2 regions of the Salinicoccus sp. RF5 genome follow, and region 2 is predicted to be linked to the other one. Evidence: predicted binding sites of a transcription regulator. Region 2 holds the regulator's gene; the other holds the start of a gene.

Region 1 (15,851 bases), on a different contig from region 2:
GCACCGCAACCAGGTTGCCGCCTTCATCAATGACGGAGATCACCATCTGTACACCGATTTCAGACGCCTTCTTCTCGGCACCTTCAATTATCTTTTTTGCATTTTCCAGGTTGATTCTACTCATTACGCTTCCCCTTTCAAACTTTCAGTTTTGAATCGAATGTGGTAGTACGCATATGGCAGCTGTTTCTGTAATGTCACCATATCCATCATATACAAATCAAAAAATTCAGTCAAATAAAGCAGTGCTTCATCTTTTTGGCTATTCTTACTGATGTGCTTCATGCACGCTTTCATCAAGACAGCACATCAATGCTTCATCATGTGGGTGGGATTCGCCCTCCACCTGTATGGTCACGTGACCGATACCCTCATCCCCAAGCCTCCGTTCCAGTTCATGCAGCAGCTCACCACTCTCCTTGATCGTCATGGTGTCATCGACCGTCACGTGGCATGACATGGCGTTCTGTCCACTCGTGATGCTCCACATATGGAGGTCGTGTATATCGATGATGCGGGCATCCGCCTGCATGACACTTACGATGTGCTCTACATCTACACCAACCGGTGTCCCCTCCATCAGGACATGGATGGCGTCCTTCGTCACCCGCCAGCCGCTGATGATGATCAGGACAGCAACGATGACGCTCGCCAATGGGTCGGCCAGCCCCCAGCCGAAGAATATGATCAGGAGGGCAGCGGCGATTGCCCCGATCGAGCCCAGCAAGTCTCCCATCACATGGAGGAAGGCGGCCCTGATGTTCAGGTTTCCCTCTGTATCACCCCCGCGCATCAATATCCATGCGACGATGATGTTCACCACAAGTCCCATTGCAGCAATCACCAGCATGCCCCCCGACGCGACTTCAGGCGGATCCATGAAGCGTTGGAACGCCTCGTAGAAGATGTAGGCGGAAATGAGTATGAGCGTCACACCGTTGAAGATCGCCGCCAGTATTTCAAACCGCTTGTATCCATAAGTCTTGCTGTAGTTGGCCGTCTTCCGCCCCAGACTGAAGGCGAGGACCGCCACACCCAGTGAAATCGAGTCACTCAGCATATGCCCCGCGTCGGACAGGAGTGCGAGACTGTTCGTCAGCCAGCCGCCGACCGCTTCAACGAGCATATAACCGGTGATGATGAAGAAGCTGATCAGAAGAACCCTCCTGTTCGCTCCGTGCGAATGATCATGCGGCATATCGATCCCCCCCTGTAGCATCTTTTCACATTCAATTATATCAGCATGAATATCTTTGCACAGTGAATATGCAACCCACGGCGCACGTGCTGGACTTCCATGTTCCTGCAGTACGCCCCCAGTCAAAGTATTTTTACATCCAATCATGGGCATTTGTGGTTAAATGGAAGCATGACCAATCCTAAGACGAAGGAAGTGTCAATATGGACATTGAAGAGTATATCAGGCAGATCGACGACAGATGGCAGGATGCTTTTATAGGAGTCTGGAGGGCAATCGGGGAAAACCTCCCAGAAGGATTCCAGACGGAGATGCAGCACGGCATGCCGACTTATGCTGTACCGAAAGAGACGTATCCGGAAGGCTACCATGTGGATGGTGAGGCCCTTCCCTTTATAAGCGTCGCCGCCCAAAAAAGGCACCTCGCCATCTATCATATGGGGATATACAGTGACGATGAACTGTACGAATGGTTTACAGACGCCTATCCGGAGCATATGGCGACCAAGCTCAACATGGGCAAAAGCTGCAGCCGCTTCTCCAACCCACAAAATATTCCCTATGCACTGCTTGGGGAACTTGCCGGGAAGATGACAGCGGATGAGTGGATTGCACTGTATGAGTCAAGGAAGTCTTAGTATGCGCGAATATGAATTGAAAGGGGACCTCTTATGCATAAGGCAGTATTTCTGGATCGGGACGGCGTCATCAATGAAGTGCTCAACCACCGGGTGAAGTTCGTGAACCGTCCCGAGGATCTCCACCTCCTTGAAGGTGTAGAACAGGCCATCAGACAGTTCAATGAGGATGGATGGAAAGTGTTCATCGTCACCAACCAGGGCGGTGTCGGCCTTGGCTATATGACTGAGGATGCGCTCGGGGAAATACATGACAGGCTCGTGAATCTCCTTGGGGACTCGGGTGCCAGGGTGGATGATATCGCCTACTGTCCGCACATGCCCCATGAAGGATGTGCATGCAGGAAGCCGGAAGCGGGGATGATCCTGGACCTTGCAGAGACCCACGATATCTCTCTTGGAGAGAGCTACATGGTGGGCGACAGGGAACCGGATATCCAGGCTGGCCGGAATGCAGGCACTCGGACCGTCTTTATCGGCAACAGGAAAAATAAGAAAGTCGGCGCAGATCATCATTTCGCGGATCTCCTTTCATTCTCCAACTGGCTGGTGAACAGGGGATGGACGTGACAACTCATGTTTATGTTCATCTGCAGGGGGAAATTTAACTTAAAAAGGGTTCTAAGGAGGATACCATGGATTATATCTATCTCGGAAATTCCGGTTTGAAAGTGCCCAAGTACATTCTCGGGACGATCCCTTTCAGTGGGACTAATGGATTTGAGCCGGCCGGAAACATTGATGCGGAAACCGCAAGACGTCATGTGGACATCTGCCTCGATGCAGGCATCAACATGTTCGATACAGCCAACCTCTACTCAGAAGGAGATGCGGAAAAGGTGCTCGGAGAAGCCATCAAAGGCAGGAGGGATAAGGTACTCCTGACATCCAAGACAGGATTCGACCTGGGGGAGGACCCAAATGCGGGTGGTGCTTCGCGCATCAATATCGAAAAGTCGATCGACCGTACCCTGGAACGGCTCGGCACCGATTATCTGGACATCTACTTCGTCCACCTCTGGGACGGACGTACCCCCATCGAGGAAACGATCGAAACGATGAACGATCTCATCAAGTCCGGCAAGATCCGGTACTGGGGTGTATCGAACTACAGCGGCTGGGCCTTGGCCAGAACCTATACGATTGCAGAACAAAGGGGGCTCATTCCACCGATTACCCAACAGATCTACTATACGCCTGAAGCACGGGAAGCGGAATACGAGCTGCTGCCGGCCGGCAGTGAACTCGGCATCGGCTCAATGATATGGAGTCCCCTCGGAGAAGGCCTCCTGAACGGAAAGATCGACCGCAATAATGAAGCGCCTTCTGGTACCCGTCAGGGTAGCGGATGGCCAGAGCCCTGGGTGAAGGATGAGGAGCGCTTGTATGATGTCATCGATGCACTCAAGGAAGTCGCAGAAGAGCGCAACGCTACAGTGCCGCAGATCGCCCTTGCATGGGTCAAGGACCGTCCGAATGTGGGTCCTGTGGTCATTGCGGCAAGAAATGAAGAGCAGCTTCATGAAAACATTGCTTCCTACAACATCCGCCTGACCCAGAAAGAGCATGACAGGATTGAAGCAGCAGCCCGGCCTGAGCCATATTATCCACTATGGCATCGTGCGATGAACAGCATGGACAAGGGCTCCCCATCAGAAATCTCCTATTTGGAGGGCTATAAGAAATCGATGGGACTCGAATAGAAGAGGACACCCAAACAGAACACTCCGGAGGCCGTCTGGCCTCCGGAGTGTTTCGTGATATATGCTATTCTCCGATTACACCACAAGCGATGCGTTCACCGGCATCACCTGAGGGCTGGCTCTCATAGTCATCAGCACCTGAATGGATGACGAGTGCCGTCCCACCTTCCGGGTAGAGCGTAGTCTCCTGACCTTCTTCCATCGTCACCATATCTGCTGTGACTTCCGTGTTTATGGTGCCATCTTCAGCAACCTCTATGTTTTCCATGTCACCGGCATGTGGTCCTTCAGGATCGTCAAACCCATGGTTCGCATCTGTCGGATTGTAGTGTCCACCAGCTGATTCGAAATCGGGCTGCTCGCAGCTGCCCGTCTCATGGATATGAAAACCATGTGTACCGGCAGGAAGATCTTCTCCCACAAGCGCAATATTCACTCCATGTTCCCCTTCACTCAGTGTTGCAGTCGTTGTCTCTTCCCCTTCACTGTTCATTAGGCCAACTTCTTCTTCACTGCCTGCGTTCGTTTCCTCGGCCACATCCTCCCTTTCTTCATCAATCGTTTCATCGACTCTTTCCTCATCTTCCTCTTCCGGTTCTTCATTACCGCCACAGGCTGCCAGCACGATTCCAAGTACCAGTGCCAAAAACAAAAGTTTCCAGATTTTCATGACATACCCCTTTCGTACTGATTTACATATTCGATTCCCATGTATTATGGAACTAAACATATCCCCCAGCCTGTCCATTGGATGTATTCAAAAAAGCGGTCATATCCGACCACTTTTCAAATATAGCAATTATGTAGATGTTACTCCTGGCTGTTTCCATCAGATCCGTCCTGGCTCTGCTGGTTCATCGTATCATTTATCGTCTGCTGCTGATCGAACTCATTCGAATCATTGTTCATTCCACATGCTGCCATCAATGTACTGAGCATAGCTGCTGTGATCAAAAGTCTAAAACGTTTCATTTGGATTCCTCTCCCTTTCTGCTATTTGCTCCTTTCCCTGAAGTTCATACATTCAAACAGAGCAGAAGATGTCCCTCTGCCCTTATTCAACCAATATTCAAGGTTTCACCCACAGCATATGAAGGCAGCCGACCAGATGCCTCTCCTCCTTCACGATCTTCAAATCGGAATGCCTTACAATTTCTGAGATATTCCTGTTCTGATGGCATCCGAGCACCTTCATCGAAACCGGATTCACTATATTCAGTGCCCCTGCAAGCAGGCGGTTTGTACTTTCGCCATGTTCCATCATCAATATCGTTCCTTCCGGCCTGCACCATTTTGCAAAATTCGCAAGTACATCATCAGGGTGCTCATAGGTACAGAATGAGAGCGTGGAGACGATGGTGTCAAAACTGTTTTCATCAAACTCCAGCTCTGCTATATCCGCCTCGTACAGTGTCGCTTCAAAGGGATAGGCTGAAGCAGCCTCCTGAGCCGCATTAATCATTTTGGGACTGAAGTCGACACCTGTCAGCTCAATATCAGCTTCGTAGTACGGAAAATTCCCTCCGGCACCAATACCCACCTCCAAAACCTTGCCTTCGGCTTCCGGAATGATGCGCGCCCGGTATTTATCGGTAGGATCGTTGCCCCTCCGCTTGTCATACGTTTTTGACTGCCGATCGAACTTCTTGACCATTGCCTGGTTTCTCATGACTCCCCTCCTCATCAATTGGGATTTTTGAAGGACTGCAATTATGTAAAGCCTCTTTAAGTGTATTATAACACCATCATGGAGATGAGTGGATTATCTTGGACTGCGGCATTGAAAGATGGGCTTTATGTATTGAAAAGATGCAGAACCGGAGGGCTCTGCATCTATCGATCATTCTTCTATTTTTTGTTTTCCTTATACTGCATATAGACCACCTGGGTCACAAGGAAATCCTCTACGCCATATTTGCCGTCTGTGCCGCCAAGGCCAGATTGGCGCATTCCTGCATGATACCCCTGAACAGCCTCGAAGTTTTCACGGTTGACGTAAGTTTCACCGAACTTCATCTCATTGATGACACGCATCGCTTCGTTCAGGTCCTCCGTGTAAACTGAAGATGAAAGGCCGTATACGGTATCATTGGCTTTTTCAATGGCTTCATCCAATGTGCTGAACGTTGATATCGGCAGCACCGGCCCGAATATTTCATCCGTCATGATGTCGGACTCATGGGTAACATCTGTGAGGATTGTCGGTTTATAGAAGAATCCTGCGTCGACATCTGCGGCTTCTCCACCCGTAACCACTTTTGCACCAGATGAAACTGCATTCTGCACCATCTCATCCACTGTCTCAAGACGGTCCTGATTGACTAGGGGGCCGAGATCCGCTTCCTTGTCTTTGCGTGGATCTCCGAATGTCTTCACTTCAAACTTCTCCTTGAGCTTACGGGTCAGTTCCTCAGCAACACTCTCATGGACATAGACGCGCTCCGCATTTGTGCAGGCCTGCCCATTATTGGCAAGCCTTGAAGTCGTGATCTCTTCTGCCGCAAGATCGAGGTCTGCATTTTCAGTCACTATGGCGGGCGCCTTGCCACCGAGCTCGAGATTCACTTTTGTAATGTTCTGCGCCGCTGCCTCCATCACTTTTGTACCAGCAGTGATGCTGCCTGTCATCGTCACCATGTGCACATCCTTGTGTGAAGCCAGGGCATTGCCGATTTCAGAGCCTGCACCCGTTACGACATTATATATGCCTGCAGGGACCTCTGACATCTCATCTACGATTCTGGTGAATTCCATCGTCGTGTTCGGTGTATGCTGACTCGGCTTTATTACAACGGTACAGCCCGTCATCAGTGCAGTGGCCACTTTCCGTGCCAGGATGAAGACCGGGAAGTTCCACGGAATGATGCCGGCCACTACGCCGATCGGCTTCTTGTAGACAAGGATGTTCTCATTGGACCTGTCACTTGGGACGATATCGCCTTCGATTCTTCTCGCCCATTCGGACATGTATTCGAAATAGTCTATCGCCAGATCCACTTCACCGCTTGCCAACTCGTAATCCTTCCCCTGCTCTTCCTGGAGCAGATCGATGAAAGTCTCTCTTCTTTCGGCGATCTTCTCACCCATCCTGCGTACAATCCTGCCCCGCTCGATGTTCGGCACCTGCTCCCATGCAGGCTGGGCCTTGGAAGCGGCTTCCACTGCCCTGTCCACATCTTCTGATGTGCCTTTAGGTGTCCTGGATATCACTTCCTCGGTCGCCGGGTTGATGATGTCGATCCATTCGTCTCCGGTCGAGGATGTATATTCGCCATTTATATATATCTGATGGTCCTTCACAGTATCTCCTCCTAGAGTATTGTCGGAACACTCTTCCCGTATGCTGCAAATATGAAACAACACTAGAGAACATAAAAGGCTGCCATCCCTTTCGGGACGGCAGCCTCCATTTATATACAAGTGCGAAACTAGCCTTTCACAACTGCAATCTCTTCGTCTTCCAACTGTACTCTTACATCATCTACAGTCTCTTCCTCCAGGATGAGATCGGTCAGCTGATCTTCTATCTTATCCTGGATGACCCTGCGGAGCGGCCTTGCACCGAACCGTTTGTCATAACCGAGCCGTGCAAGTTCACGCTTGGCTTCATCAGTGATTGTGATGCTGATGTCGTTCTCCTCGACAGTCTCCTGAAGTTCTGCAAGCATCAGGTCGACGATTTCAATCAGGTTATCTTCAGTCAATGCATTGAAGTTGATGATCGAATCGAAGCGGTTCAGGAATTCAGGCTTGAAGTAGTCGCTCAAGTTGTCCAGCGTCGATACGGATTCATGCTTGTCCGGGTTGAAGCCGACGCTTGCTGTATTCACACCAGTTCCCGCGTTGCTCGTCATGATGATGACGGTATCCTTAAAACTGACCGTACGGCCATGGGAATCTGTCAGATGACCATCTTCCATGATCTGCAGGAACATGTTCTGTACATCCGGATGGGCTTTTTCTATCTCATCCAGCAGAATGATGCTGTAAGGGTTCCGGCGGACCTTCTCCGTCAGTTGTCCCGCTTCTTCGTGTCCGACATATCCCGGTGGCGAACCGATGATCTTGGACACGGTGTGCTTCTCCATGTACTCACTCATGTCGAGCCTGATCATTGATTCACGGGAGCCGAAAAGCTCTTCAGCCAGTGCCTTTGTCAATTCCGTCTTACCGACCCCCGTCGGTCCGACAAATAGGAATGACCCGATTGGACGATGCTTGGACTTCAGCCCGGCACGGCTGCGGCGCACAGCTTTGGCCACCTTGCCGACCGCCTCCTCCTGGCCGATGACCTTCTTGGCAAGTTCACCTTCAAGATCGCGCATCTTCTTCTGTTCATCGGCCTGAAGCTTCGTTACAGGAATACCCGTCTTCTCTTCGACGATCAATTGGATGTCTGAAACTTCGACATCGAGCACCTGTTCCTTATCCTTGGCCTTCTCAAGCTGCTTTTCAAGCTGTATTTCCTGATACTTGAGGTTTGCAGCTCTTTCATACTCTTCACGCTCAGCTGCCTCCTCTTTTTCCCGGGCGATTTCATTCAGACGCTGCTGGATGGAGTTCGAATCGCTTTCCGCATTCGAGAGGTTGAGGCGTGAGCCGACTTCATCCATAAGGTCGATTGCCTTATCCGGCAGGAAACGATCCTGGATATAGCGGTCACTCAGTGTAACGAATGCGTGGATGGCATCGTCGGAGTAGCGTACTTCGTGGAATTTTTCGTAGCGGTCCTTAATCCCCTGAAGAATCTGCTCCGCTTCGTCCAGTGTCGGCTCTTTTACGAGAATCGGCTGCAGACGGCGTTCAAGGGCCGCATCCTTTTCAATCTGGCGATACTCCTTAAGTGTCGTCGCACCGATGATCTGGACTTCACCACGTGCCAGTGCCGGCTTCAAGATGTTGCCTGCATCCATCTGTGAACTTTCCGCTGTCCCTGCACCGACGATCTGGTGGATCTCATCGATGAACAGGATGACATCCTTACGTTCCTGAAGCTCAGCAATCAGCTGCTTCATGCGCTCTTCAAATTGACCGCGAATGCCTGTGTTCGCTACGAGTGATGCCACATCAAGCACATAGATCTCTTTATCGGTGAGTTTCGCAGGAACTGCCCCTTCGGTGATCTTGAGTGCCAGACCTTCAGCAATAGCGGTCTTACCGACACCCGGCTCACCGATCAGTACCGGATTGTTCTTATTCCTTCTGTTCAGCGTTTCGATGACACGCTTGATTTCCGTGTCACGTCCGATGATCGGGTCTATGTTGCCTGCCCGCGCTTCATCGGAAACGTTCTTGCCAAGCTGATCCAGCAGCCCATCGCCTCCGGCAGCCTGTTTCTGTCTTGTTCTTGTTCCGGCCTGGCCGCTGCCATTTCCTTGGAACTGCTTATCATTGGAACCTGAATTTTCGAAAGGAGACCCCGAAAAGAAATCACCGCCGCCCATCATCTGGCCTCTGATTTCACGGAAACATTCATTGCATAAGTGGACTTGTGCCTTTTGGTTATTGATGTTCATTGCCAAGTTGACATTCGCATCATTAATACCACAATTTTGACATTTCATGAATAGATTCCTCCTTCATTTTAATATATATACGTCTCAGTGATTTTTGACTTTATTTGACTATATAAGCATTATAAAACCTGTGGGACATTGATTCAACAATACTGCTCATTGGTATATTTAAAGTCGAAGTCATAAAATAATGAATTACTGACCAACTTTGACCTTAACTATATTATACATTGACCATGTTTGACTTTCAAGCATTTTATCCGCTATACCAAAAAAATAGGACTGCATACAGTCCCTTTCTGCTCATCGCCAGAATGTTTCCACCCCAGCCTTAGCTTCAATGTTAAACTCGATGATTTTCTTCAGGAGCGCATAGTCCACTTCCCTATCCCATGGTATACGGAATATTTGACGCGTATGGACATAGCCGACTTCTTCGAGGGCACTTCCGAATTCCTCGATTGCTTTGTTCTCGGGCGCAACCGACATGTGCTTCTTGGCCACACTGAAGCCAATGATATATGTACCATGATCTGTGAACATCGGCTGGTTCCACTTCACAACCCTCTCCATATTTGGATATTCGTCATGCACCCAAGACAACACCTCTTCCATCCTCTCCCTATGATCACTGTCATCGATTCCACTGATGAATTCTTCAAATACTGACATTCTCGTTCCCCCTGCTTTTAAAATTTTCTTCATTAAATTAGTTCATTTTCATTTATAAATATACCCCTTTAATGTTATAGTACACTAAACGTATATTTATGTAAGCGTTTCCATTATATTAAAGGGGTGTGTTGAAATGAAGAGAAATGTAGATCATGCAACGGAAGCAGTTTGGGCAGGGGAGAAGGCGTACCGGGTACATGGCGCCAGCCAGGTGCCGGTCGTAAACAGCGTCGCCTACAACTACGACGACCTCGACCATTGGTATCAGGTGGCCATCGGTGAAGAAGATGGCCATATTTACGGAAGAAATACGAATCCGACCGTCGCTTCATTCGAAGACAAGATCAAGCAGATGGAAGGTGCTGAAGCGGCTACAAGCTTTTCCACCGGGATGGCTGCGATCAGCAACACCCTACACACTTTCCTCCGTCCAGGGGACCGTGTCGTCAGCATCAAGGACACATACGGTGGAACAAACAAGATATTCACGGAGTTTCTGCCGAAGCTCGATATTGAAATTGAACTGTGTGAGACAGGCAACCATGAAGCGATGGAAAATGAAATCAGAAAAGGATGCCGATTGATCCATCTTGAAACACCGACCAACCCCACTGTAAAGATCACTGATATCGAAAGGATCGCAGAACTTGCCAGGGAACAGGATGCCCTACTTGTCGTGGACAATACATTCGCCACCTCTATTCTGCAGAACCCGCTGTCACTTGGGGCCGACCTTGTCATCCACAGTGCCACGAAGTTTCTGGGCGGACATGCAGATGCACTCGGCGGGGTGCTGTGCGGAAGAAAGGACCTTGTCGAGCAGGTCTTCCACTATCGTGAAATCAATGGTGCCACGATGGACCCCAATGCCGCCTATCTGATGATCAGAGGGATGAAGACGTTGGACCTCAGGGTCTGGAAGCAGACCGAAAACGCCGGCAGGCTTGCAGAGTACCTGTCCGGCCATCCTGCTGTGGCTGAAGTATTCTATCCGGGACTTGAGGACCATCCGAACCATGATATCGCAAAAAAACAGATGAAAGGATTCGGCAGCATGTTCAGTTTCTCCCTGCATGGCGGGATGGATGCCGTCAAAGAAGTGCTGCCACGGCTTGAATTCGCAAACAGGGCAGCCAACCTGGGCGCCGTCGAAACAACAGTCGGACCGGCCAGGACGACCAGCCATGTGGAATCCACTCCGGAAGAACGGGCGGAACTCGGAATCGCTGAGGGCCTCATCCGTTATTCTGCAGGCATAGAATCATTCGACGACTTGAAGCAGGACCTTGAAAATGCGCTGCAGGCACTCAACGTGTCCAACGCCCAATCCTGACCCTCCACATCCTGCCTTTGAGCAATAATCCACAGACAAAGGGGAGAGGCCCATGTTCTCCAAAGAGGAATATGATATCAGAATGAACAATACGAAACAGAAGATGCTGCAGTATGGGGTTGAGGGCCTGATCATATCCAATCCCTCAAACATGTACTATCTGACGGGATACGATGCATGGAGCTTCTATGTAAATCAGGTCGTCCTCGTCTTCATCGATATGGATGAACCCATATGGATCGGCAGGCAGATGGATGCCAGCGGAGCAATGATGACTACATGGATGAAGGAATCCAGCATCCGCTTCTATCCAGACAATTATGTGCAGTCGACCATCAGGCATCCCATGGATTACGTGGCTGACGTACTGGTCGAATGCAGCCAGGATGATAAGAAGATCGGTGTCGAAATGGACTCCTTCTACTACACGGCAATGTGCCATGAACGTCTGCAGATCGGTCTGCCCAATGCCGAACTGAAGGATACCGGCAACCTCGTGAGCTGGGTCAGGGTCCTTAAAAGCGATACGGAAATCAGCTACATGAAGAATGCTGCACAGATAGTGGAAAAGGCCATGCAGGCCGCATACGACACCGTCAATATCGGTGTCCGGGAAAATGAAGTGGCAGCGGCCATTACACATGCCCAGATCTATGGCAGCGATGATTTCGGCGGCGACTATACTTCCATGGTCCCTATGTTACCTGCCGGAAAGATGACCGCCAGTCCCCACATTACATGGTCGGACAGAAGATATATCGAGGGGGATATACTGACACTAGAAATTGCCGGATGCTATAAACGGTATCATACGCCACTAGCCCGCACCATGATCCTCGGTAAAGCCCCTGGGCACGTGCAGGAGGTGGCAGATGTAATAAATGAAGGCATCAATGAAACGCTCTATCACATGACTCCCGGCACCACAGCCGAAGAGGTGAATGAGGTGTGGACCCGCACCATCGGCAAGCACGGATATGTAAAGAACGCCCGTATCGGATACTCCATCGGACTCAGCTACCCACCCGACTGGGGGGAGCATACCATCAGCTTCAGGGCGGGAGACCACACCATGCTTCAGCCGAACATGACCTTCCACCTCATGCCCGGCCTATGGTTCGACAACTTCGGTGTTTCCATCACCGAATCGGTCCACATCACAGAAGATGGGGCAGAGACTTTCGCCTCCTTCGACCGGAAACTTTTCGAAAAGACGGCGGAATAAAAAAACAGCTTCCAGTTTGAACTGGAGGCTGTTTCTCATTTTGTCTGATTATAGATGAACCGTCACATCTGCATCTTCACGAAGCTCTGAAGCAAGGTTCTGTGCAGCCATTGTTTCCTTCTCCATCTTCACCTGGTCTTCAAGCTGCGGCTTGATCTCTTCAAAGGAAGGGACTTCCCCTTCAGCCGCTTCTTCCTGCTGCGCTGTCATCTGATCATACATTGCCTGAAGTTCTTCCTCTGTAGGGTCGACTTCACCAACCTCTTCCTCGATCATCTTTTGGATTTTACTTTCCGTTTCAATCTGGGACATCACTTCTTCTTTTGCCATGCTCTGCTCTTCAAAGGCAGCAAAGAGCTCATCTTCAGATTCGAATCCATTCTGTTCGACCAGCTGTCCTACAATTTCATCGACTTCCTCTTCAGAGGCATTCATATCACGATTGTCCACTTCCTGGATGAAGAGCCTCTGACTGATCATGCCATCAAGAATGTCTTTTTTCATCTGATCCTGGTCGATTTCTTCACCGGTCATCTGCTGCTGCATCGCTGCCGACTGGAATTGATTGGTGTATGTCTGCTCGAATTCTTCCTTCGTGATTTCCTCACCGTTCACTTCAGCGACGACATCCGGTATGCCCTCAAGATCCGGTTCCGGCATTTCAGGGTGTTCTGCTCCTTCCCCGGTTGCCTCTCCATTGCTTTCTGAGGCCGCCCCATCACCATTTTCTGCTGAAGCTTCCTCCTGTGTTTCCGCTTCTTCATTTGTATTTTCTGCAGATTCATCTCCGCCACCACATGCTGCCAGAACAGCTATGGATGTGCCGAGGGATAGGCTGAATAATAATTTCTTCATTAAATATCATTTCTCCTTCTAATACATATTGTCCGTTATTTTATCACATCCCTATCAAATGTAAATTTATAAGGGGTAAAACCTATCAGATTCATCTTAAAATGTGACTATAAATTGACTGACTTCACAAGGTAATCGTTGCCATACTATTTAGTATAGGCCTCTCATTATTGGAATGGGCCCAAGAGGCCGTCATATCTTCAAACCCGCCATTCCACATTCACTTCAGTCCTTCCAATACTTGACCGCCCTTCTACTTATCCAGAGTGAACCGCTCTTCCCATAGGTCATTATATATCTGATACCTTACACCCCGGTAGGCCCAGGCGCCTGTCCGAAATTCTGTCATTTCGGCTTCAAACACCCTTTCCGACTGCGCGTCATGGGTCACTTCGACAAATGAACTTCTTTTCCCTTCATCGGCATAACCGAAGTCAATCAGTATGTTGCCACTGTTCTCCAGATATCTTGCACTGCTTATGATCCTTGTGAAATAATCTGCCCCGAGCTCCTGCCCGTAGGTCCATACGATTTCCGCATCCAATGTCTCTTCATTGATCCGATAGTGGGTTGCAGCACTGTATTTCCCAGCCGAGTCTTTATCCCCTCGAGTCACTACAGTATTATTATCAAACAGCAATACATCTATCGTTGCAGGATTATCATCGAAATCGGGCAGTATTGTCGCATCATGCTGGGCCGCAGGATATTTGAAATCATCACCTTTCCCTTCTACAAGATAATCCATCATTTCTTCATTCCATCCTTCGGGATGAGCCAAGATCCAGATGGTCTCTTCCGTCTCATAGTCAACCTTCATCACGGTATCCTGATGTCTCCCCGAGATGATGATGCTGTCGTCATTTTCATCATATACAACAGAATTCTGGTGGAACCAGTCCCTCAGACCATAGTCATCCCTGACTTCGTATTCTTCATACACTTCTTTTGGAAACAGATCCTTCAATTCGAGGACTTTCAGCACTTTCCCCGTCTTCCTGTCCACCTCGATCATCATGTCCTCCATGTATTCGCCGCCCCCATCGTTAACGGTCATCAGCAGGTTTCCATTCGGAAGTTCTGGAACGTCATGGTGAATCAAAGTCGATTCCAGGTCCTCGGTCTCCTGCTCAGCTGCTTCCTCACTGATATCGAAAGCATTATGCAGCTTGCCGATGTAATCTATTTCATACAGACGGTTATACGTACTTCCACTGTTGTCATCTTTGCTCAAATAGAGCAGGTTCCCGTTATCCAATTCCTGCAGGATATGGCTGTTGAAGCCCGCTCCATACCACCGTACGTCTCCATTAGTATCAAATGCGAATGCGTGCCTTGTACTCGGCACATAGAAAGTCAATTCATTTTCAGCGAGCTGCATCTTTTCAGGCTTGGCTTCTTTGATCTCAATTGCGGGTATGTCAGACGGCAGACGTCCTGTTACTATTGTCACTGTATTGGTCATGGTTTCCCCGGATTCCGTTCCCACCCTGATTTCCACCGTGTTCGTATAACTGGGATACAGACCCACGATGGGAAGCTCATGATGTGTACGGAATCCCTCGATTGTATTCGAAATATCCATTTCACTGTCCTTTCCCTGTACGGTGAAGGAGACTTGGGCGCGCGCTTCCGTATCAAAGACCACCAGCGCAGATAGTGGACTTCGACCATAAGGATCGAGGTTCACATATGGATCTTCCAGTGTACCCCCACTGCTTTCCGTCAAAATGTCCGCTTCCAGTCTCTCCTGTTCCCGGAGCAGCTCTTCCGCCCTTTCCGGCGGATAGTTGTAGTCCACCCCTTCTGCTGTATTCGGTCCCTCCCGTACTTCTTCTGTCTCCGGATTGCCATTCCACAAAGTTATGAGTCCCACCGAAGCTGCAAAGACAGTAATAATGACAACAATTGCGATATTTGTTTTCTTCATATCCATAACCCCTTCGATCCAGACATAGATATCATATGTAACTGTCGTAATGGGCTTAACAATAGACGAATACCCCTAAACGTCCATTGCTATACACATCTATTCTATCCTTGAAGCAAGAGGTTCTTTGTTTGGTTGATATTTCAAAATTATTTTTAAGGACTAAAATGACCTCCAACGGCCTAGCCTGTTGGAGGTGTAGCTTTAAAATAAAGTTTGATTAAAAGTCACTCATAAATTCGTGCGTTACCGTAAACATCAAAATTCATTTTAAAAAAGATTGATCACTTTCTAATGTGTTCTTCCACAAACCTGATAGCTTAATAATATCCAATATGATCATTGTCCAGGCATTCTCAAAGGCAGAAGTTTCACTTCCCTTTATCCGAAAGTAATTTATTTTTCAACTGCAATAGCTCCTGAAATTCCTGATCGAGTTCTTCAGTTGATTCCAAACTTAATTTTCCAAGAACTTCAGTAATTTTATTTTCGATTACAAGCAGTTCTTGTTTATTTGTATCAGCTGCGGGGTTTGGTGAAAAATTTTTATAGTGTTCATAAGTGCCATCAAAAATATTCAATTCCTCATCTTCTATAGAAAATATCCGATTGGCGATATTATTAACAAATACACGGTCATGAGATACGAAAAGGAGTGTGCCTTCATAATCGATTAATAGTTCTTCTAATGCTTCAACTGCTTCAATATCTAGAAAATTTGTTGGTTCATCGAGTATAAGCATATTATTGTCGCTAACAAAAATTTTTGCAAAAGCAA
Region 2 (15,851 bases):
TTTCCAGGTGGCGAAGATGATAAAGGAGGGGCACACGTACTCGAAGGTACAGAACGAAACAGGGGCCTCGAGCGCCACGGTGTCCCGGGTGAAGCGCTGCCTGGACTACGGCAGTGAGGGCTACCATATGATCATCGACAGGATGGAATGAATGACCTTAACTTGGTTAAGGTCATTTTTATTTTAAGTAGGCATAATTATTAATTTTACATATACCACTACTGCTGCAAGCCATATCATATCTAATAGGAATGATAGTTTCCTCGAAGTAACCTTGTGACAATCAGTACTATTCATATCTGCAAAAAATATGACAATTTCCTTTAAGGTGTTGGATTTCATAATATGAATTTGTAATCTTTTAGATGTATTATCCGTACTGCCTAAACAGAGAAAAATCTATGCGATAATTTAGTTTTATTGTTGGCTTTCGTATTAAGGGAGGAGAAAGTGTGCATGAAAAAGAATCTGCTTTCCAAAGGAGTAATCCATGCTTAAAGTGAATGGCCTTCATTATGCTTATGATAGTAGCTATCCTGTTTTCATCTGATATTGCTTCTTATATTCTATTTTTTGTTGTTTATTTCAGTATCCAAGGGTTAGTAAATCTAAAGAAGGAGTTAGATATGAAAATCGTAGTACGGATTATTAATAGTGCAGCTGCTTCGATTGTGACGACTTTGATTATTTTAACAGTCAGCTTCTTGATATTGCTGTTTTCAAGTGCAGAACTTGGGTATCGGACAGCATATTTTGGCGCTGTATTCTTCAATAGCGCACCCACGTCCTCAGATACTATAGGTATGACTTTTGGAATCAATAATGTAATACCCATTATCGTTACAGTTGCCATTTTCACAGTAGTATATTATTTCGTTCTTCAATTGATTGCCAAAAATAGATGAATTGAATAGCAAAGAATATACCCCCGATTTTGAATAGCCGTTCAAAATCGGGGGTTTAGTTATCCTATACTACTCAAATGATTAAACATTATGATACTAAACGTCAATTATTTGAAGCGTATTCTTTATTTCCACAGCAAGGTCATCCGTGCGCCACTCGCGCGAGTAGCCGAGGCAGGGACATATAAATTGGATGCCATTTTCTTCAAACTGGTGGCGGAAGTGGACATGCCCCATGATACTGTAGTGGATCGGGAACTCCTTGTAGAAGGTGTCGAAATCGGATGTGCCGATGAAGGCATTGTAGAAATCGAACAGCCGATGCGGTGTCGGCACGGCGAAACTGCGGTGCGTCACCACGTGGGTCATCATGATGATGTTGCGGTCCCCGACCTCTTCAAGATCCTGCCGAACAGCATCAGCAAAGGTCTTCGACAATGCAGGGTCGTCCATCGGCCAGCTTGTCCGTACCTTATCCTGCCATGTGCCGCCATAGAACTTACCGGTCGCAATCTTCTCCCTGCTGAAGCGGGGATCGGCATAGGAGTAGTCATACCAGCCGCTGTGGCCGACGATGGCCCAGTCATTATCCAGTATGAGCGGGGCGCTGATCATACTCTCCGGATGTTCCCTGTAGAACCTGTATATATCGGCACTTGATGCTCCTCCGGATTCCGGCTGCCAGTAGTCGTGGTTGCCTGGAACGAAGCGGATGTCGATTCCCGTCCGGGCCATGAGCGAATGGATGAAGTTGGTTGTGATGCGATAGTCGCTGGAGATGTCTCCGGCGATGAGGAGCAGTTCGATTTTTCTTCTATGGATCTCATCGGCAAGTATCTGTTCAAAGTCGTTTATCGAGTAGCGTGCATGCCGGCGGTCGACATGTAGGTCGGAAATGATGCCTATTCTCATATTGATCTCTCCGTATGGTCGATTTATCAAGAAGTATCATGTACACCCCGGGATGAAGTCAATCAAACCGTCCCCGAGCATACAAAAAAGACAGGCCGGAAGGCCTGTCTTTCTACATATACAGTATCAATTTTAAGCGAAGAATCCGACGACTGCTGCAGTGAGCACACTGACCAGGGAAGCACCGTATACGAGCTTCAGGCCGAAGTGGGCCACCTTGTTGCCGCTGTCGTCATGCAGGCCTTTGACGGAACCTGCGATGATGCCGATGCTTGAGAAGTTGGCGAATGATACCAGGAATACGGAAATCATCGCCTGGGATTTGCGGCTGAATTCGTCCGCCATTCCCGTATAGTCGAGCATGGCGACGAATTCATTCGTAATCAGCTTCGTCGCCATCAGGCTGCCTGCCTGCTGGGCTTCAGCCCAAGGGATCCCGATGAGGAATGCGATCGGCATGAAGATGTAGCCGAGGACATCCTGGAATGTGATCTCCATTCCAGGAATGAGCAGGAATGCTTCGTTCAGGATGGCGATGAGCGCGATATAACCGATCAGCATCGCTGCAACGGTCATGGCGACTTTTGCACCATCCATGATGTAGTCCCCGAGTATCTGGAAGAATGATTTTCCTGCATCCGGATTGTCATCGACATCGGCTGCATCTTCAGCATCCGTCACTTCATACGGATTGATGATGTGGACGATGACATATGTACCGAACAGGTTGAGTACGATCGCCGTAACGACATACTGCGGTTCGAGCATTGTCATGTAGGCACCGACGATGGACAGGGATACGGAACTCATCGCCTGTGCGGAAAGCGTATAGAGCCGGTGCTTCGGCAGATGTGGCAGCTGGTTCTTCAGTGAAATGAAGACCTCCGACTGGCCGAGGATCATGGATGCCGCACCGTTGTAGGACTCAAGATAGCCCATGCCTGTGACTTTGGTCAGCAGGAAGCCGAGTCCGCGGATGATCAGCGGCAGCAGTTTGGTGAACTGCAGGATACCGATTAGTGCCGAAATGACGATGATCGGCAGCAGTACATTGAAGAAGAAGACATCTGCCGGAGAACCGTCTCCGAGTGTCGTCAGGTCGCCCATGACGAACCCGACACCTTCAGCGGCAAAGCCGAGCAGCGTGTTGAATCCGGCTGCCAGGAATTCGATGACGGCCTGGCCGGCGCCTGTGGAAAGAAGTATGAAAGCAAAAAGCAGTTGTAGACCGAGAAGGATCAGAATGTTCTTCCATTTTTTGAAGGCAAGTTTGCGGTTGCTGCTCACAAGCCATGCGAGGAAGAAAGTGAATGCGATCCCGATGATACCCATAAGAATATTCAAGAATTTCACCCCATAAAAGATTAAGTTGTATTCATTATATAGCATGGCGTTATTGTCTGTATATGTAATCATGTGACAAAATCATCCCGATTCATTATAATGCAAACGTTTACAAAAATAAAGGGGAAATACAGAAAACTTTACGTTTGCCATATTTGACTATAGGAGATATAATTTAGTCAAAGAAGGTCAAAAGGGGTGATGTAATGCGCAACATGTCGGATATAATCGAACAATACCTCAAACAGCTGATTGAAGAATCCGGCGGTGAAGTTGTGGAAATAAAACGCGCGCATATCGCAGAGAAATTCGACTGTGTCCCCTCGCAGCTGAACTATGTGATAAAGACCCGTTTCACCAATGAACATGGCTACACCGTGGAAAGTAAGAGGGGCGGCGGCGGATACATCCGGATCACCAAGGTGGAGGCCCACTCAAAATCCGATTATCTGGCACGCCTGAAGCAGCTGATCGGCGACGGCATCTCTCAGCAGAATGCAAAGCACATCGTACAGTCGCTGATGGAGAACGAAGTGATTACAATGAAGGAAGCGAAAATCATAGATGCAGTCCTGGAGAGGGAATCTCTCATGCTCGATCTGCCATACCGTGACCGCCTCCGTGCGAATATACTGACGAGGGTGATAGATGTCATTCTCTACACAGAGGAGTGATGAGATGAAATGTGAATCATGCAACGAAAGAGAGGCAACCATCCATATCTCAAAGGGCAATGGCTTCGAAAAGACCGAAAAGTTCCTGTGCGAGCAGTGTGCCAATGCCTCATTCGAGAATGACTTCAGTTATCCGGACGACAGCTTCAATATACAGAAGCTGCTCAAATCACTGTCCGAGCACCCATCCCTGCAGCAGACAAAACGGCGTCCGAAGCAGTGTGCGACATGTGGATCCACCATCAACACCATCGTACAGATGGGGAAATTCGGATGTCCCGACTGCTATACCACCTTCGGCAGTCAGGCAGCCGACATCATCAGCCGGGTGCAGGCCCACCAGTCGGAGCATGTCGGGAAGGTGCCTGTGAAGGCGCGTGCCCAACTGAAGACGAAGAAGAAGCTCGAACAGCTGAAGGGTGAACTGGCAAAGCTCGTCGAAGCGCAGGAGTTCGAGGAGGCGGCGGTGGTGCGTGATGAAATCAAGGCGCTGGAACAGGCAGGTGATGATGATGGGATATGATCACATCAGCCCGTGGATGCAGGAATCAGAGGAGCTGCCGGTCGAAATGTCTGCGCGGGTGAGGCTTGCCCGTAACGTGAGTCACCTACCCTTCCCATACATGATGAAGGGAAATGAGGCCATTGCGCCGGTGCTCGAGAAGCTGGAGGAGACGCTCACAGACTACCGGCGTGTAGAGATGGCAGGCCTCCAGTTCGAGGACAAGGCGCTGCTGGTCGAAAAGCATCTGGTGAGCCCATTGTTTACGAAGCAGGGGCTGCTCAGTTATATTAATGAGGACGAATCCGTTTCCATCATGGTCAATGAAGAGGATCACCTGCGCATCCAGGCGATGGGGGTCGGCCTCCCGATGATGGACCTTTATAGAAAAGCGGATGCGATCGATGATATGCTGGAGTCGGAAGTCGATTATGCATTTGACGAAAAGTATGGCTACCTCACCGCCTGTCCGACGAATGTCGGCACCGGGCTGCGTGCCTCTGTGATGCTTCATCTGCCGGCACTCACCTTCGGCAGCCGCATTCAGCCGCTGTCTGCAAATCTGAGTCGTTTCGGTTTCACATTAAGAGGTATATATGGAGAAGGATCCGTCCCGCTCGGACATATATACCAGCTGTCGAACCAGCTGACACTCGGGCAGACGGAAGAGGAGATCATCAACAACCTTGACGAACTGAAGGAACGCATTGTTGAAGAAGAGATGGAGATGCGCTCATGGCTTGAAAGTGAACATCTTCTCGAAGTGAAGGATTCGGTCTACCGCTCCTATGGCCTCCTGAAGCACGCCTACAGGATGCCATTGAAAGAAGCAGCGAAGTGTCTGAGTGATCTGAAGCTCGGCACCGACCTCAGCTTGATTGAACTGGAAGGTTTCCAGTTCCAGAAATGGATTCAACTTATTCAGCCAGCATTCGTCAAGATGCGCCTGAATGAAAAAGATATAGAGATCACGTCCTTGGAGCATGCTGTTGAAGAAGAGCGTGCGGCTTTGATGAGACAACTACTAGGAGGGGAATAATATGTTATTTGGCAGACTGACTGAAAGAGCGCAAAAAGTGCTGGCCTATGCACAGGAAGAAGCAATCAACCTCAAGCATTCGAACATCGGAACCGAGCACCTGCTGCTTGGGCTCGTAAAGGAAAACGAAGGTATTGCCGCGAAGGTCCTCGAATCCTTCAATATCACTGAAGAGAAAGTGAAGGAGGAAGTGTTCAACCTGATCAACGAAGGCAGCGAACCTTCTTCCTCCATCCACTACACGCCGAGGGCGAAGAAGGTCATTGAACTCTCAATGGATGAAGCGCGCAAGCTCCACCATAACTTCGTGGGCACGGAGCATCTCCTGCTCGGCCTGATCAGGGAAAGCGAAGGCGTGGCCGCACGTGTGCTGTCGAACCTCGACCTGAACATCACGAAGGCCCGTGCCGCAGTCATCAAGATGCTCGGCAACCCTGAGTCATTCCAGCAGAAGGACGGCATGAAGAAGGACCACAATACACCAACCCTGGATTCACTGGCCCGCGACCTTACGCAGATTGCCCGTGATGAAATGCTCGACCCGGTCATCGGCAGATCCAAGGAGATCACCCGTGTGATCGAGGTGCTGAGCAGAAGGACGAAGAACAACCCGGTCCTGATTGGTGAACCCGGTGTCGGCAAGACGGCGATTGCCGAAGGCCTTGCACAGGCGATCATTAAAAACGAAGTGCCGGAAACCCTGAAGGACAAGCGCGTCATGTCACTCGACATGGGGACCGTCGTGGCAGGCACGAAGTATCGTGGTGAATTCGAGGAACGCATGAAGAAGGTAATGGAGGAGATCCATAAGGCCGGCAACGTCGTGCTGTTCATCGATGAGCTGCATACACTGATCGGGGCCGGCGGCGCCGAAGGTGCAATCGATGCCTCCAATATCCTGAAGCCTGCACTTGCACGCGGCGAGCTGCAGTGCATCGGGGCGACGACACTTGATGAATATCGCAAGCACATCGAAAAGGATGCGGCACTGGAGCGCCGTTTCCAGCCTGTACAGGTGGATGAGCCGAATGTCGAGGATGCGATACTCATTCTGAGGGGTCTCCGCGACCGTTATGAAGCACACCACAGGATCACCATCACGGATGAGGCGCTGGAAGCGGCAGCGGTCATGAGTGACCGCTATGTCCAGGACAGGTTCCTGCCGGACAAGGCGATCGACCTGATTGATGAAGCGTCATCCAAAGTCAGGCTCAGAAGCTACACATCCCCGCCGGACCTGAAGGATCTTGAAGGCAAGCTTGAAGCCATCAAGAAGGAAAAGGATGCAGCCGTACAGAGCCAGGAGTTTGAAGCGGCGGCGAACTACAGGGACCAGCAGACAAAGCTTGAAGATGAGCTTAAGAAGCGTGAAGACAACTGGAAGAAGGAACAGGGACAGGCATCACAGTCTGTGACGAAGAGTGATATAGAACTTGTCATCAGCAGCATCACAGGCATCCCGCTCTCCAAGATTGCAGAGGACGAGTCGGAGAGGCTGATGAACCTGGAGTCCATCCTGCATGACCGCGTCATCGGTCAGGAGGATGCTGTAGCTTCCATTTCGAAGGCGGTCAGAAGGGCACGTGCCGGACTCAAGAATCCGAAGCGTCCAATCGGCAGCTTCATCTTCCTCGGTCCGACGGGTGTCGGTAAGACGGAACTTGCCAGGGCACTCAGCGAAGCGATGTTCGGCGAAGAGGATGCGATGATCCGCGTCGACATGAGCGAGTACATGGAGAAGCACTCCGTCTCCCGTCTCGTCGGTTCACCACCGGGCTATGTCGGCTATGATGATGGGGGCCAGCTTACGGAAAAAGTGAGAAGAAAACCTTATTCACTCGTACTTTTCGATGAAATCGAGAAGGCCCACCCGGATGTCTTCAACATGCTGCTGCAAGTATTGGATGACGGCCGTCTGACGGACTCCAATGGACGTACCGTCGACTTCAGGAACACGATCATCGTCATGACATCGAACGTCGGTGCCCAGGAGCTCAGGGACAACAAGTTTGCAGGCTTCGGTACGACGGCGCAGTCCCAGGACTACGACACGATCAGAAATACGATGATGAAGGAACTGAAGAACAGCTTCCGTCCCGAATTCATCAACCGTGTGGACGACATCATCGTCTTCCACAGCCTGGAGAAGGAACACCTCAAAGAGATCGTGACGCTCATGATCAATCAGCTGACAGAACGTTTGAGCGATCAGGATATCCATCTTGAAGTCACCGATTCGGCCACCGACAAGATTGCAGAGGAAGGATATGACCCTGAATATGGTGCGCGTCCACTCGCACGCTCCATCCAGCGTCATATCGAAGACAGGCTCAGTGAATCCCTGCTTTCCGGCGAGGAGCTTGAAGGCAGAGTAGTCACAATCGACTACAAGGATGATGAATTCAATGTAAGCACGAAAGATAAAGTTGCAGTGGAATAGAAGGAGTGGCAACGCCGGGATGGGAAACCATCCCGGCTTTTTCATCATGAGGCATCGGGCTTCAATGAGGTTCCGCTTTAAAATCATAGGTAATAGTTATACAATATTAATAATAAAATCAAATTACAGGAGAGTCTCTAGACATGGCAAAGACGAAAAATATTTTCGAGTGTATGGCGTGCGGGCATGAATCGCCCAAGTGGATGGGCAGATGTCCAAACTGCGGTGCATGGAACCAGATGGAGGAGAAGCTTGTCCACAAGGAGACCAAGGGCAGAGGGACATTCGGCAAGCCTGAAGCAGAAGGGCGCCAGCGCAGCCGGAAGCTTGAACGCGTGAACAAGAGCAACACGCCGAGGACGCTGACCCAGAGTGGCGAGTTCGACAGGGTGCTCGGTGGCGGCATCGTCGATGGTTCCCTGATACTGATCGGAGGGGACCCAGGAATCGGGAAGTCGACGATTCTGCTCCAGACTGCGCTGACCCTGTCCCAGAACCACGAAGTGCTGTATGTTTCGGGTGAGGAATCACTGGAACAGATAAAACTGCGTGCGGACCGGCTGACCGAAGGAAGCGACCAGCTGAACGTCTACAGCGAAACGAACCTCTTCTACATCCATGATGAGATCAAACGGCTGGATCCGGACTTCCTGATCATAGATTCCATCCAGACCGTGTTCAATCCCGATGTGACAAGCGCCCCCGGCAGTGTTTCGCAGGTACGGGAGTGTACACAGAGCCTGATGAATATCGCGAAAAGCGGCAACATCGCCACCTTCATCGTGGGCCACGTGACCAAAGAGGGACAGATTGCGGGGCCAAGGATGCTCGAGCATATGGTGGATACGGTGCTCTATTTTGAAGGGGACCAGCATCATACGTACCGGATGCTCCGTGCGGTCAAGAACCGCTTCGGCTCCACGAATGAAATGGGCATGTTCGAGATGAAGAGCGAAGGACTGAAGGAAGTGCTCAATCCATCGGAAGTGTTCCTCGAGGAACGCTCGAAGAATACGCCCGGATCGGCCATAGTGGCGACCATGGAAGGGACGCGGGCGCTGCTGGTTGAGGTCCAGGCACTCGTCACACCGACGCACTTCCATAATCCGCGTCGCATGGCCACAGGCATCGACCAAAACCGTCTATCACTTCTGATGGCGGTGCTCGAGAAAAGTGAAGGACTGCTCATGCAGCAGCACGATGCCTACATCAAAGTTGCAGGGGGCGCCCGGTTGGATGAACCGGCAGTTGATCTGAGCATCATCGTCAGCATCGCTTCAAGCTTCAAGGCCGCACAGGTGCGCGGCGACGACTGCTTCATCGGTGAGGTCGGGCTGACCGGTGAGATCAGACGGGTCACTAAGATTGAACAGAGGCTCCAGGAGGCGGCGAAGCTCGGCTTCAACCGTGCAATCATCCCGGCGTCGAACATGAGTGGACTGGAGGTGCCGGAAGGCATCGAGGTCATCAGCGTCCGCACCTTGAAGGATGCGCTGAAAGCCGCAATCAAGAAGTAGGGGAGGTGAATATCCATGTTGAAGTATCTGCTTTATATTCTGTACGTACTTATCGGGGTTTCACTCGGCGTCTGGCTCATGCCGACGCTCTTCCAGCTGCTTCCGTTCGATCTGCCGATGGTGATCGATAATGTATTGGTTCATGGCCTTGCCGGGCTGCTGCTGTTTCTCCTCCTCTTCCTGTGGACGGTGCCGAAAGTCGAATCGCTTATCCGGAGGAGCGAAGCCCTGATCCTGAACCGCAGCCTTGCAGAGATTGTGTCCGCCACACTAGGAATGATCGTCGGCCTTTTAATTGCTGTCTTAATTTCCCTATTGATCAATGCCATCGACATTCCTCTGATCGGCGATATCATTCCCTTCATACTGGCTGTGATACTGGGGTATCTCGGGTTCCAGATCGGGCTCAAGAAGTTCAGTGAAGTTCTGGATTTCCTCCCCGGCAATTTTTCGAAATCCCAGGAAGAGAAGAAGAGGATTCCGCGTAAGTTCCTCGATACGAGTGCCATCATAGATGGAAGGATCGTGGATGTGGCAAAGACGGGGTTCATCGAAGGGGAGCTCGTGATTCCGCAGTTCGTGCTGGATGAACTCCAGCTCATTGCCGATGCTACAGACCCGATCAAAAGGGACAAGGGACAGAGGGGGCTGGATATGCTGAACACCCTGCAGGAGCAAAGTGATAATGTCACCATCATGCCGGTCGATTACGACAAGCTTGATGTCGACCATCAGCTCATCGAAGCCGCGAAAGCCGAGCAGGGCGTCATCATCACCACCGACTACAACTTGAATAAAGTATGCCAGCTGCACCAGATCCCGGTCCTCAATGTAAATCAGCTATCCGATGCAATCAAAGTCGTCGTCATCCAGGGCGATACATTCGACCTGCTGATCTCGAAGACGGGCAAAGAGGAAAACCAGGGTGTCGGATATCTCGAAGATGGTACAATGGTTGTGGTCGAAGAAGGCAGGTCGCTCATAAACAAGACCATTAAAGTAGAAGTGGTAAGCGTGCTCCAGACGAATTCCGGACGCATTGTATTTGCGAAGAAAGTGAGAAAGAAATGAAATATACAGTAATAATTCCAGCTGCCGGAATGGGCAGCAGAATGCATATGGATTACAATAAGGTTTTCATCAGGCTGGGAGACACCCCGATCATCCGGATGACTGTAGAGAAATTTGAAGCAGATCCCGACTGTGAAGCCATCCATCTTGCCGGGCGTAAGGGGGAGATGGATACATTAAAGGAGATGCTTAAGGGATGCACCAAGGTCAAAGGTATCCATGAAGGCGGCAGGGAGCGCCAGCACAGCATCCATAACGTCCTCAGGGCTATCGACCCTGCAGAATATGTGTTTGTCCATGATGGGGCGCGGCCCTTCGTCAACCAAGGAACGCTGGATGGTCTGAAGGCATCGGTGGAGTTGCATCAGGCAGTCATCTGCGGCGTGAAGCCGAAGGATACGCTGAAGCGCATATCCGGGGATGAAGTGGAGGAGACCATCGACCGTACGTCGGTCGTCGCAGTCCATACACCGCAGGCCTTCGAATATGACCTGCTCATGCGTGCATATCAGAATGCAGCGGAGAAGAACCTTACTGTGACGGATGACTCGATGATGGTGGAAGCACTTGGAAAAAGGGTCCATGTGACAGCATCGACTTATGATAACATTAAAATAACGACTGAAGAGGATCTGAAGGTCGCCGAATCCATTATGAAGAAAGGAAGTGAATGACATGCTCAGAATCGGTCACGGATTTGATGTCCATGCGTTCGAGGAAGGACGTCCGCTGATCATCGGTGGCATCGAGATTCCCCATGACCGCGGGCTCAAGGGACACTCGGATGCGGATGTGCTGCTCCATACGATGGCGGATGCGATCCTCGGTGCCCTGGCTCTCGGGGATATCGGCAAGTTCTTCCCGGATACGGATGCGGCGTTCAAGGATATGGATTCCAAAGTGCTGCTTTCTGAAGTGGTGGAGATGATGGTCCAAAAAGGATATAGGATAGGGAACATCGATGCCGTCATCATGGCTGAGCGTCCCAAGTTCAGGCCGCATATCGATGATATGCGGGATGTTGCCGCCTCCCTTTTGAAGACGGATCTTTCAAATGTTAATATTAAAGCGACAACTACGGAAAAGCTCGGTTTTACAGGCAGGGGCGAAGGCATCGCTTCTGAAGCGGTAGTTCTAATTGAAAAAGTGGAGGAATAGCAATGGATAAAGTAAGAGTGAGGTATGCACCAAGTCCGACAGGATATCTGCACATCGGTAACGCGCGGTCGGCATTGTTCAACTATCTTTTTGCCCGTCGTTATGACGGGGATTTCATCATCCGTATCGAAGATACGGACAGCGCCAGGAATGTGGAAGCAGGAGAAGAGTCCCAGCTCCACTATCTGAAATGGCTCGGTCTGGAATGGGACGAGAGTGTAGATAAGGACGGGGGCTACGGTCCCTACCGCCAGTCGGAACGCCAGCACATCTATCAGCCGGTCATCGACAAGCTGCTGGAGGAGGGCAAAGCCTATCGATGCTATATGACATCGGAAGAACTTGAAGCGGAGCGGGAGGCACAGATCGCCCGTGGAGAAATGCCGCGTTATGGCGGCCAGCACGCGAACCTGACGGAAGAAGAGGAGCAAGCATTCATCGATGAAGGCAGAGAACCGAGCATCCGTTTCCGTGTACCGAAGGATGAGACATTCGTATTCGATGATATTGTAAAGGGTGAAGTGTCATTTGATTCGAATGGTATCGGCGACTGGGTCATCGTCAAAAAGGACGGTGTGCCGACATACAATTTCGCTGTCGTCATCGACGACCACATGATGGAAATCTCCCATGTACTGCGTGGGGACGACCATATCTCCAATACGCCGAAACAACAGATGATCTATCAGGCGATGGGCTGGGAAGAGCCGAAATTCGGCCATATGACGCTCATCGTCAACGAGAATAAGAAGAAGCTCTCCAAGCGTGATGGCTCCATCATCCAGTTCATCGAACAGTATAAGGATTTGGGTTATCTGCCTGAAGCATTGTTCAACTTCATCGCATTGCTTGGGTGGACGCCTGAAGGGGAAGAGGAGATCTTCTCCAAGGAAGAATTCATCAAGCTGTTTGATGAGACTCGGCTGTCCAAGTCCCCGGCGTTCTTCGACAAGCAGAAGCTGACGTGGATCAATAACCAGTACATGAAGGAGAAGGATGCTGAAACGGTCTTCCAGATGGCACTCCCTCATCTGGTTAAGGAGGGGCTCGTCGAGGAGAACGCTTCCGAAACAGAACTGGACTGGGCCCGCAAGCTCGTAGCCCTCTACCAGGAGCAGATGAGCTTTGCAGGGGAGATCACAACCCTGTCCGAACAGTTCTTCAAGGATGATATCGAATTTGATGAAGCGGCGAACGAAGTCATCGCACAGGAGCATATTCCAGAACTGATGACAGCCCTGCACGAGAAGTTCAGCACGATGGACGACTTCTCTCCGGAAGCCATCAAGGCGGCAATCAAGGAAGTCCAGAAGTCGACCGGCTACAAGGGCAAGAAGCTCTTCATGCCGATCCGCGTGGCTGTGACCGGCCAGACGAAGGGGCCGGAGCTGCCGGAGACCATCTCACTGATCGGCAGGGAAAAGGCACTGGCGCGCATCGGAAAGTTGAAGTAGCCGGGCAAACCAGTTGCAGCATGGGGCGGAATCCATTATGATTGTTAGAACAGAGAAACGAGTATGATCTTTTGACGGAAACCAGAGATTATCCGGCAGGTGTGAGGATAACCGGTCACTGATCAGAATTGCCCTCTGTGGAAATCTCAATATACCGAGAGTGCAGCATAGGCTGCAAGCAGAGTGGAACCGTGCTTAATGCGCCTCTGTCCTAAATGGACAGGGGCATTTTTATTAGAATGGAGGAAGACGAAATGCTGGATAGAATGAAGGAAGATATCGATATGGTGCTGGAGATGGATCCGGCTGCCAAAAATCGCATGGAAGTGTTTATCACTTGTTCAGGGCTCCATGCCATCTGGTCACACCTGATTGCCCATAAATTGTACAAGAAGAAGTTTACGACAAGTGCGCGCATTATCTCTCAGATGAGCCGTTTCTTCACCGGCATCGAAATCCACCCGGGGGCCCAGGTCGGGCGCAGGCTGTTCATCGACCATGGCATGGGTACCGTAATCGGGGAGACATGCCGCATCGGCGACAATGTGACGATATACCAGGGAGTGACCCTTGGCGGGACCGGCAAGGAGGAGCAGAAGCGGCACCCGGATATCGACGATAATGTGCTCATTGCAGCGGGTGCCAAAGTACTGGGGAACATACGCATCCACGAAAACTCGAAGATCGGTGCAAATTCCGTAGTATTGAAGGATGTGCCCCGTGATGCCACTGTCGTGGGCATTCCGGGCTATGTGGTCAAGCAGGCGGGCGAGAAGGTTAAGAATGCCAGGGATCTTAATCACACCGATCTGCCAGACCCGATTCTCGATATGATCCACGGATTGGAAGATGAAATCAAGGACTTTAGACACGAAGTCAGGAACGAGGTAGAAAATGGTTCTCATATTTAACTCTTTAACGCGGCAGAAGGAAGAATTCAAACCCATCGAGGACGGCAAGGTAAAAATGTATGTGTGCGGCCCTACCGTGTATAATTATATCCACATCGGTAACGCGCGTCCGGCGATTGCATTCGATACGGTACGCCGTTATCTTGAATATAAGGGATATGAAGTGGAATATGTCTCCAACTTCACTGATGTCGATGACAAGCTCATCAAGGCATCACTCGAGCTGAAGGAAGAGGTCCCGGTCATCGCCGACCGTTTCATAAAAGCCTTCTTCGAGGACACGGGGGCATTGAACGTGAAGCCTGCCACACACCATCCACGTGTAATGGACCACATGGACGATATCATAGAGTTCATACAGGTGCTGATCGACAAGGGTCATGCCTATGAATCAGACGGCGATGTCTATTTCAGGACACGTTCCTTTGACGGATACGGAAAGCTCTCCCATCAGTCGGTGGATGATCTGAAGGTTGGAGCGAGGATTGAATCTGGGGAGAAGAAGCAGGATCCGCTGGACTTCGTGCTGTGGAAGCAGGCCAAGCCGAATGAAATCAAATGGGAATCACCATGGGGGGAAGGGCGCCCGGGCTGGCACATCGAATGCAGTGTCATGGCGCGCCACCATCTGGGTGATACGATAGACATCCACGCAGGCGGCCAGGACCTCACCTTCCCACACCATGAAAATGAGATTGCACAGAGCGAGTGCATGACGGACAGCACATTCGCAAACTACTGGATGCATAATGGCTACATCAATATAGACAATGAAAAGATGTCGAAGTCCCTTGGGAACTTCATCCTGGTCCATGACATCATCAAGGAAATCAATCCGAATGTCCTCCGCTTCTTCATGATCAGCGTCCACTACCGCAATCCGATCAACTATAACCGGGAGCTGGTCGGGGCTGCCGAGAACGGGCTGAAACGGATCCAGTTCAGCTACCTGCAGGCGAAGGAACGCCTTGCGAGTGCCGTAGGCAACGGTGAGGACGAGGTGATGCTGAAGATCATCGACGATAACATCAAGACGTTCGAAGCGCATATGGATGATGATTTCAATACGGCAAATGCCATTACGGCTTGGCATGACCTTACGACCGAACTGAACAAGTATCTGCGCCGCCATACGACATCTGCCGGGGTGCTGGAACGTTTCGTCGAAGTGTTCGAAATCTACAGCACGGTCCTCGGTATCGAACTCGATGAGGCTGAAGTATTGCTTGATGAGGAAATTGAAGCATTGATAGAGGAACGTAACGAAGCCAGGAGGAACAGGGATTTCGCGCGTGCGGATGAAATCCGTGACGACCTGAAGGCGCAGGGGATCATCCTCGAGGACACCAAGGAAGGCGTGCGCTTCAGACGTGGGTGAGCATAATACCGACCGCATGCAGCCCCTGTCACTCGCCTTTGTCGGAGATGCAGTGTACTCGGTCTATGTGCGGACACATCTTCTGGTCGAGAATCCCCATCTGAAGCCGGATGCCATCCACCAGGCTGCCAACCGGATGGTGAAGGCGAGTGCCCAGGCAGAAGCCCTGGACCACTTGCGTAAGCACATCCTGACGGAAGAAGAGTGGGATATTGCACGGAAGGCACGCAATAAGTCGAGTGCAACACGGGCGAAAAACGCATCAATCAAGGACTACAGGAATGCTTCAGGGCTGGAAGCGCTGATCGGCCACCTCCATCTGAAGGGAGAGAAGGCGAGGCTTGATGAATTGATGCATATCATATTGGAATCAGGGAGGGATAGAAATGAGTGATTCAGTGATAGCGGGGCGCCATGCAGTGCGTGAGGCATTGATGGGGGATGCGGACATCAACAAGGTGTTCATCCAGGACTCCGTAAACAAGGGACAGATCAAGGATATACTCGATACCGCAAGAAAAAAGAAGGTGGTCGTCCAGACGGTGC

Evidence for each region. The regulator CtsR, encoded in region 2, represses protease genes until heat stress. The targets are predictions, from matches to a motif close to ATGGTCAATAAAGGTCAAACA.
Region 1: LLU09_RS06825 (ATP-dependent Clp protease ATP-binding subunit) is a predicted target of CtsR. The motif match lies at 9,147-9,167, and genes of this name have one in related genera.

What each region holds. Positions count from the first base shown of each region.
Region 1 is NZ_JAJGRC010000001.1:1,304,843-1,320,693, forward strand. Features, by position in the region: gene LLU09_RS06780 (GlcG/HbpS family heme-binding protein) at 1-124, opposite strand, end outside; gene LLU09_RS06785 (cation diffusion facilitator family transporter) at 269-1,198, opposite strand; gene LLU09_RS06790 (DUF1801 domain-containing protein) at 1,402-1,836, shown strand; gene LLU09_RS06795 (D-glycero-alpha-D-manno-heptose-1,7-bisphosphate 7-phosphatase) at 1,870-2,406, shown strand; gene LLU09_RS06800 (aldo/keto reductase) at 2,472-3,539, shown strand; gene LLU09_RS06805 (superoxide dismutase family protein) at 3,604-4,209, opposite strand; gene LLU09_RS06810 (hypothetical protein) at 4,350-4,511, opposite strand; gene LLU09_RS06815 (class I SAM-dependent methyltransferase) at 4,609-5,208, opposite strand; gene aldA (aldehyde dehydrogenase) at 5,388-6,839, opposite strand; gene LLU09_RS06825 (ATP-dependent Clp protease ATP-binding subunit) at 6,968-9,103, opposite strand; gene LLU09_RS06830 (iron chaperone) at 9,359-9,727, opposite strand; gene LLU09_RS06835 (cystathionine gamma-synthase family protein) at 9,864-11,063, shown strand; gene LLU09_RS06840 (M24 family metallopeptidase) at 11,116-12,288, shown strand; gene LLU09_RS06845 (SurA N-terminal domain-containing protein) at 12,337-13,143, opposite strand; gene LLU09_RS06850 (aryl-sulfate sulfotransferase) at 13,397-15,073, opposite strand; gene LLU09_RS06855 (Vga family ABC-F type ribosomal protection protein) at 15,445-15,851, opposite strand, start outside.
Region 2 is NZ_JAJGRC010000002.1:54,332-70,182, forward strand. Features, by position in the region: gene LLU09_RS07270 (YerC/YecD family TrpR-related protein) at 1-151, shown strand, start outside; gene LLU09_RS07275 (hypothetical protein) at 522-905, shown strand; gene LLU09_RS07280 (metallophosphoesterase) at 1,002-1,817, opposite strand; gene LLU09_RS07285 (NupC/NupG family nucleoside CNT transporter) at 1,950-3,161, opposite strand; gene LLU09_RS07290 (CtsR family transcriptional regulator) at 3,368-3,835, shown strand; gene LLU09_RS07295 (UvrB/UvrC motif-containing protein) at 3,840-4,358, shown strand; gene LLU09_RS07300 (protein arginine kinase) at 4,312-5,376, shown strand; gene LLU09_RS07305 (ATP-dependent Clp protease ATP-binding subunit) at 5,378-7,816, shown strand; gene radA (DNA repair protein RadA) at 7,960-9,333, shown strand; gene LLU09_RS07315 (PIN/TRAM domain-containing protein) at 9,349-10,404, shown strand; gene ispD (2-C-methyl-D-erythritol 4-phosphate cytidylyltransferase) at 10,401-11,078, shown strand; gene ispF (2-C-methyl-D-erythritol 2,4-cyclodiphosphate synthase) at 11,080-11,562, shown strand; gene gltX (glutamate--tRNA ligase) at 11,565-13,016, shown strand; gene cysE (serine O-acetyltransferase) at 13,271-13,927, shown strand; gene cysS (cysteine--tRNA ligase) at 13,911-15,305, shown strand; gene LLU09_RS07345 (Mini-ribonuclease 3) at 15,298-15,699, shown strand; gene rlmB (23S rRNA (guanosine(2251)-2'-O)-methyltransferase RlmB) at 15,692-15,851, shown strand, end outside.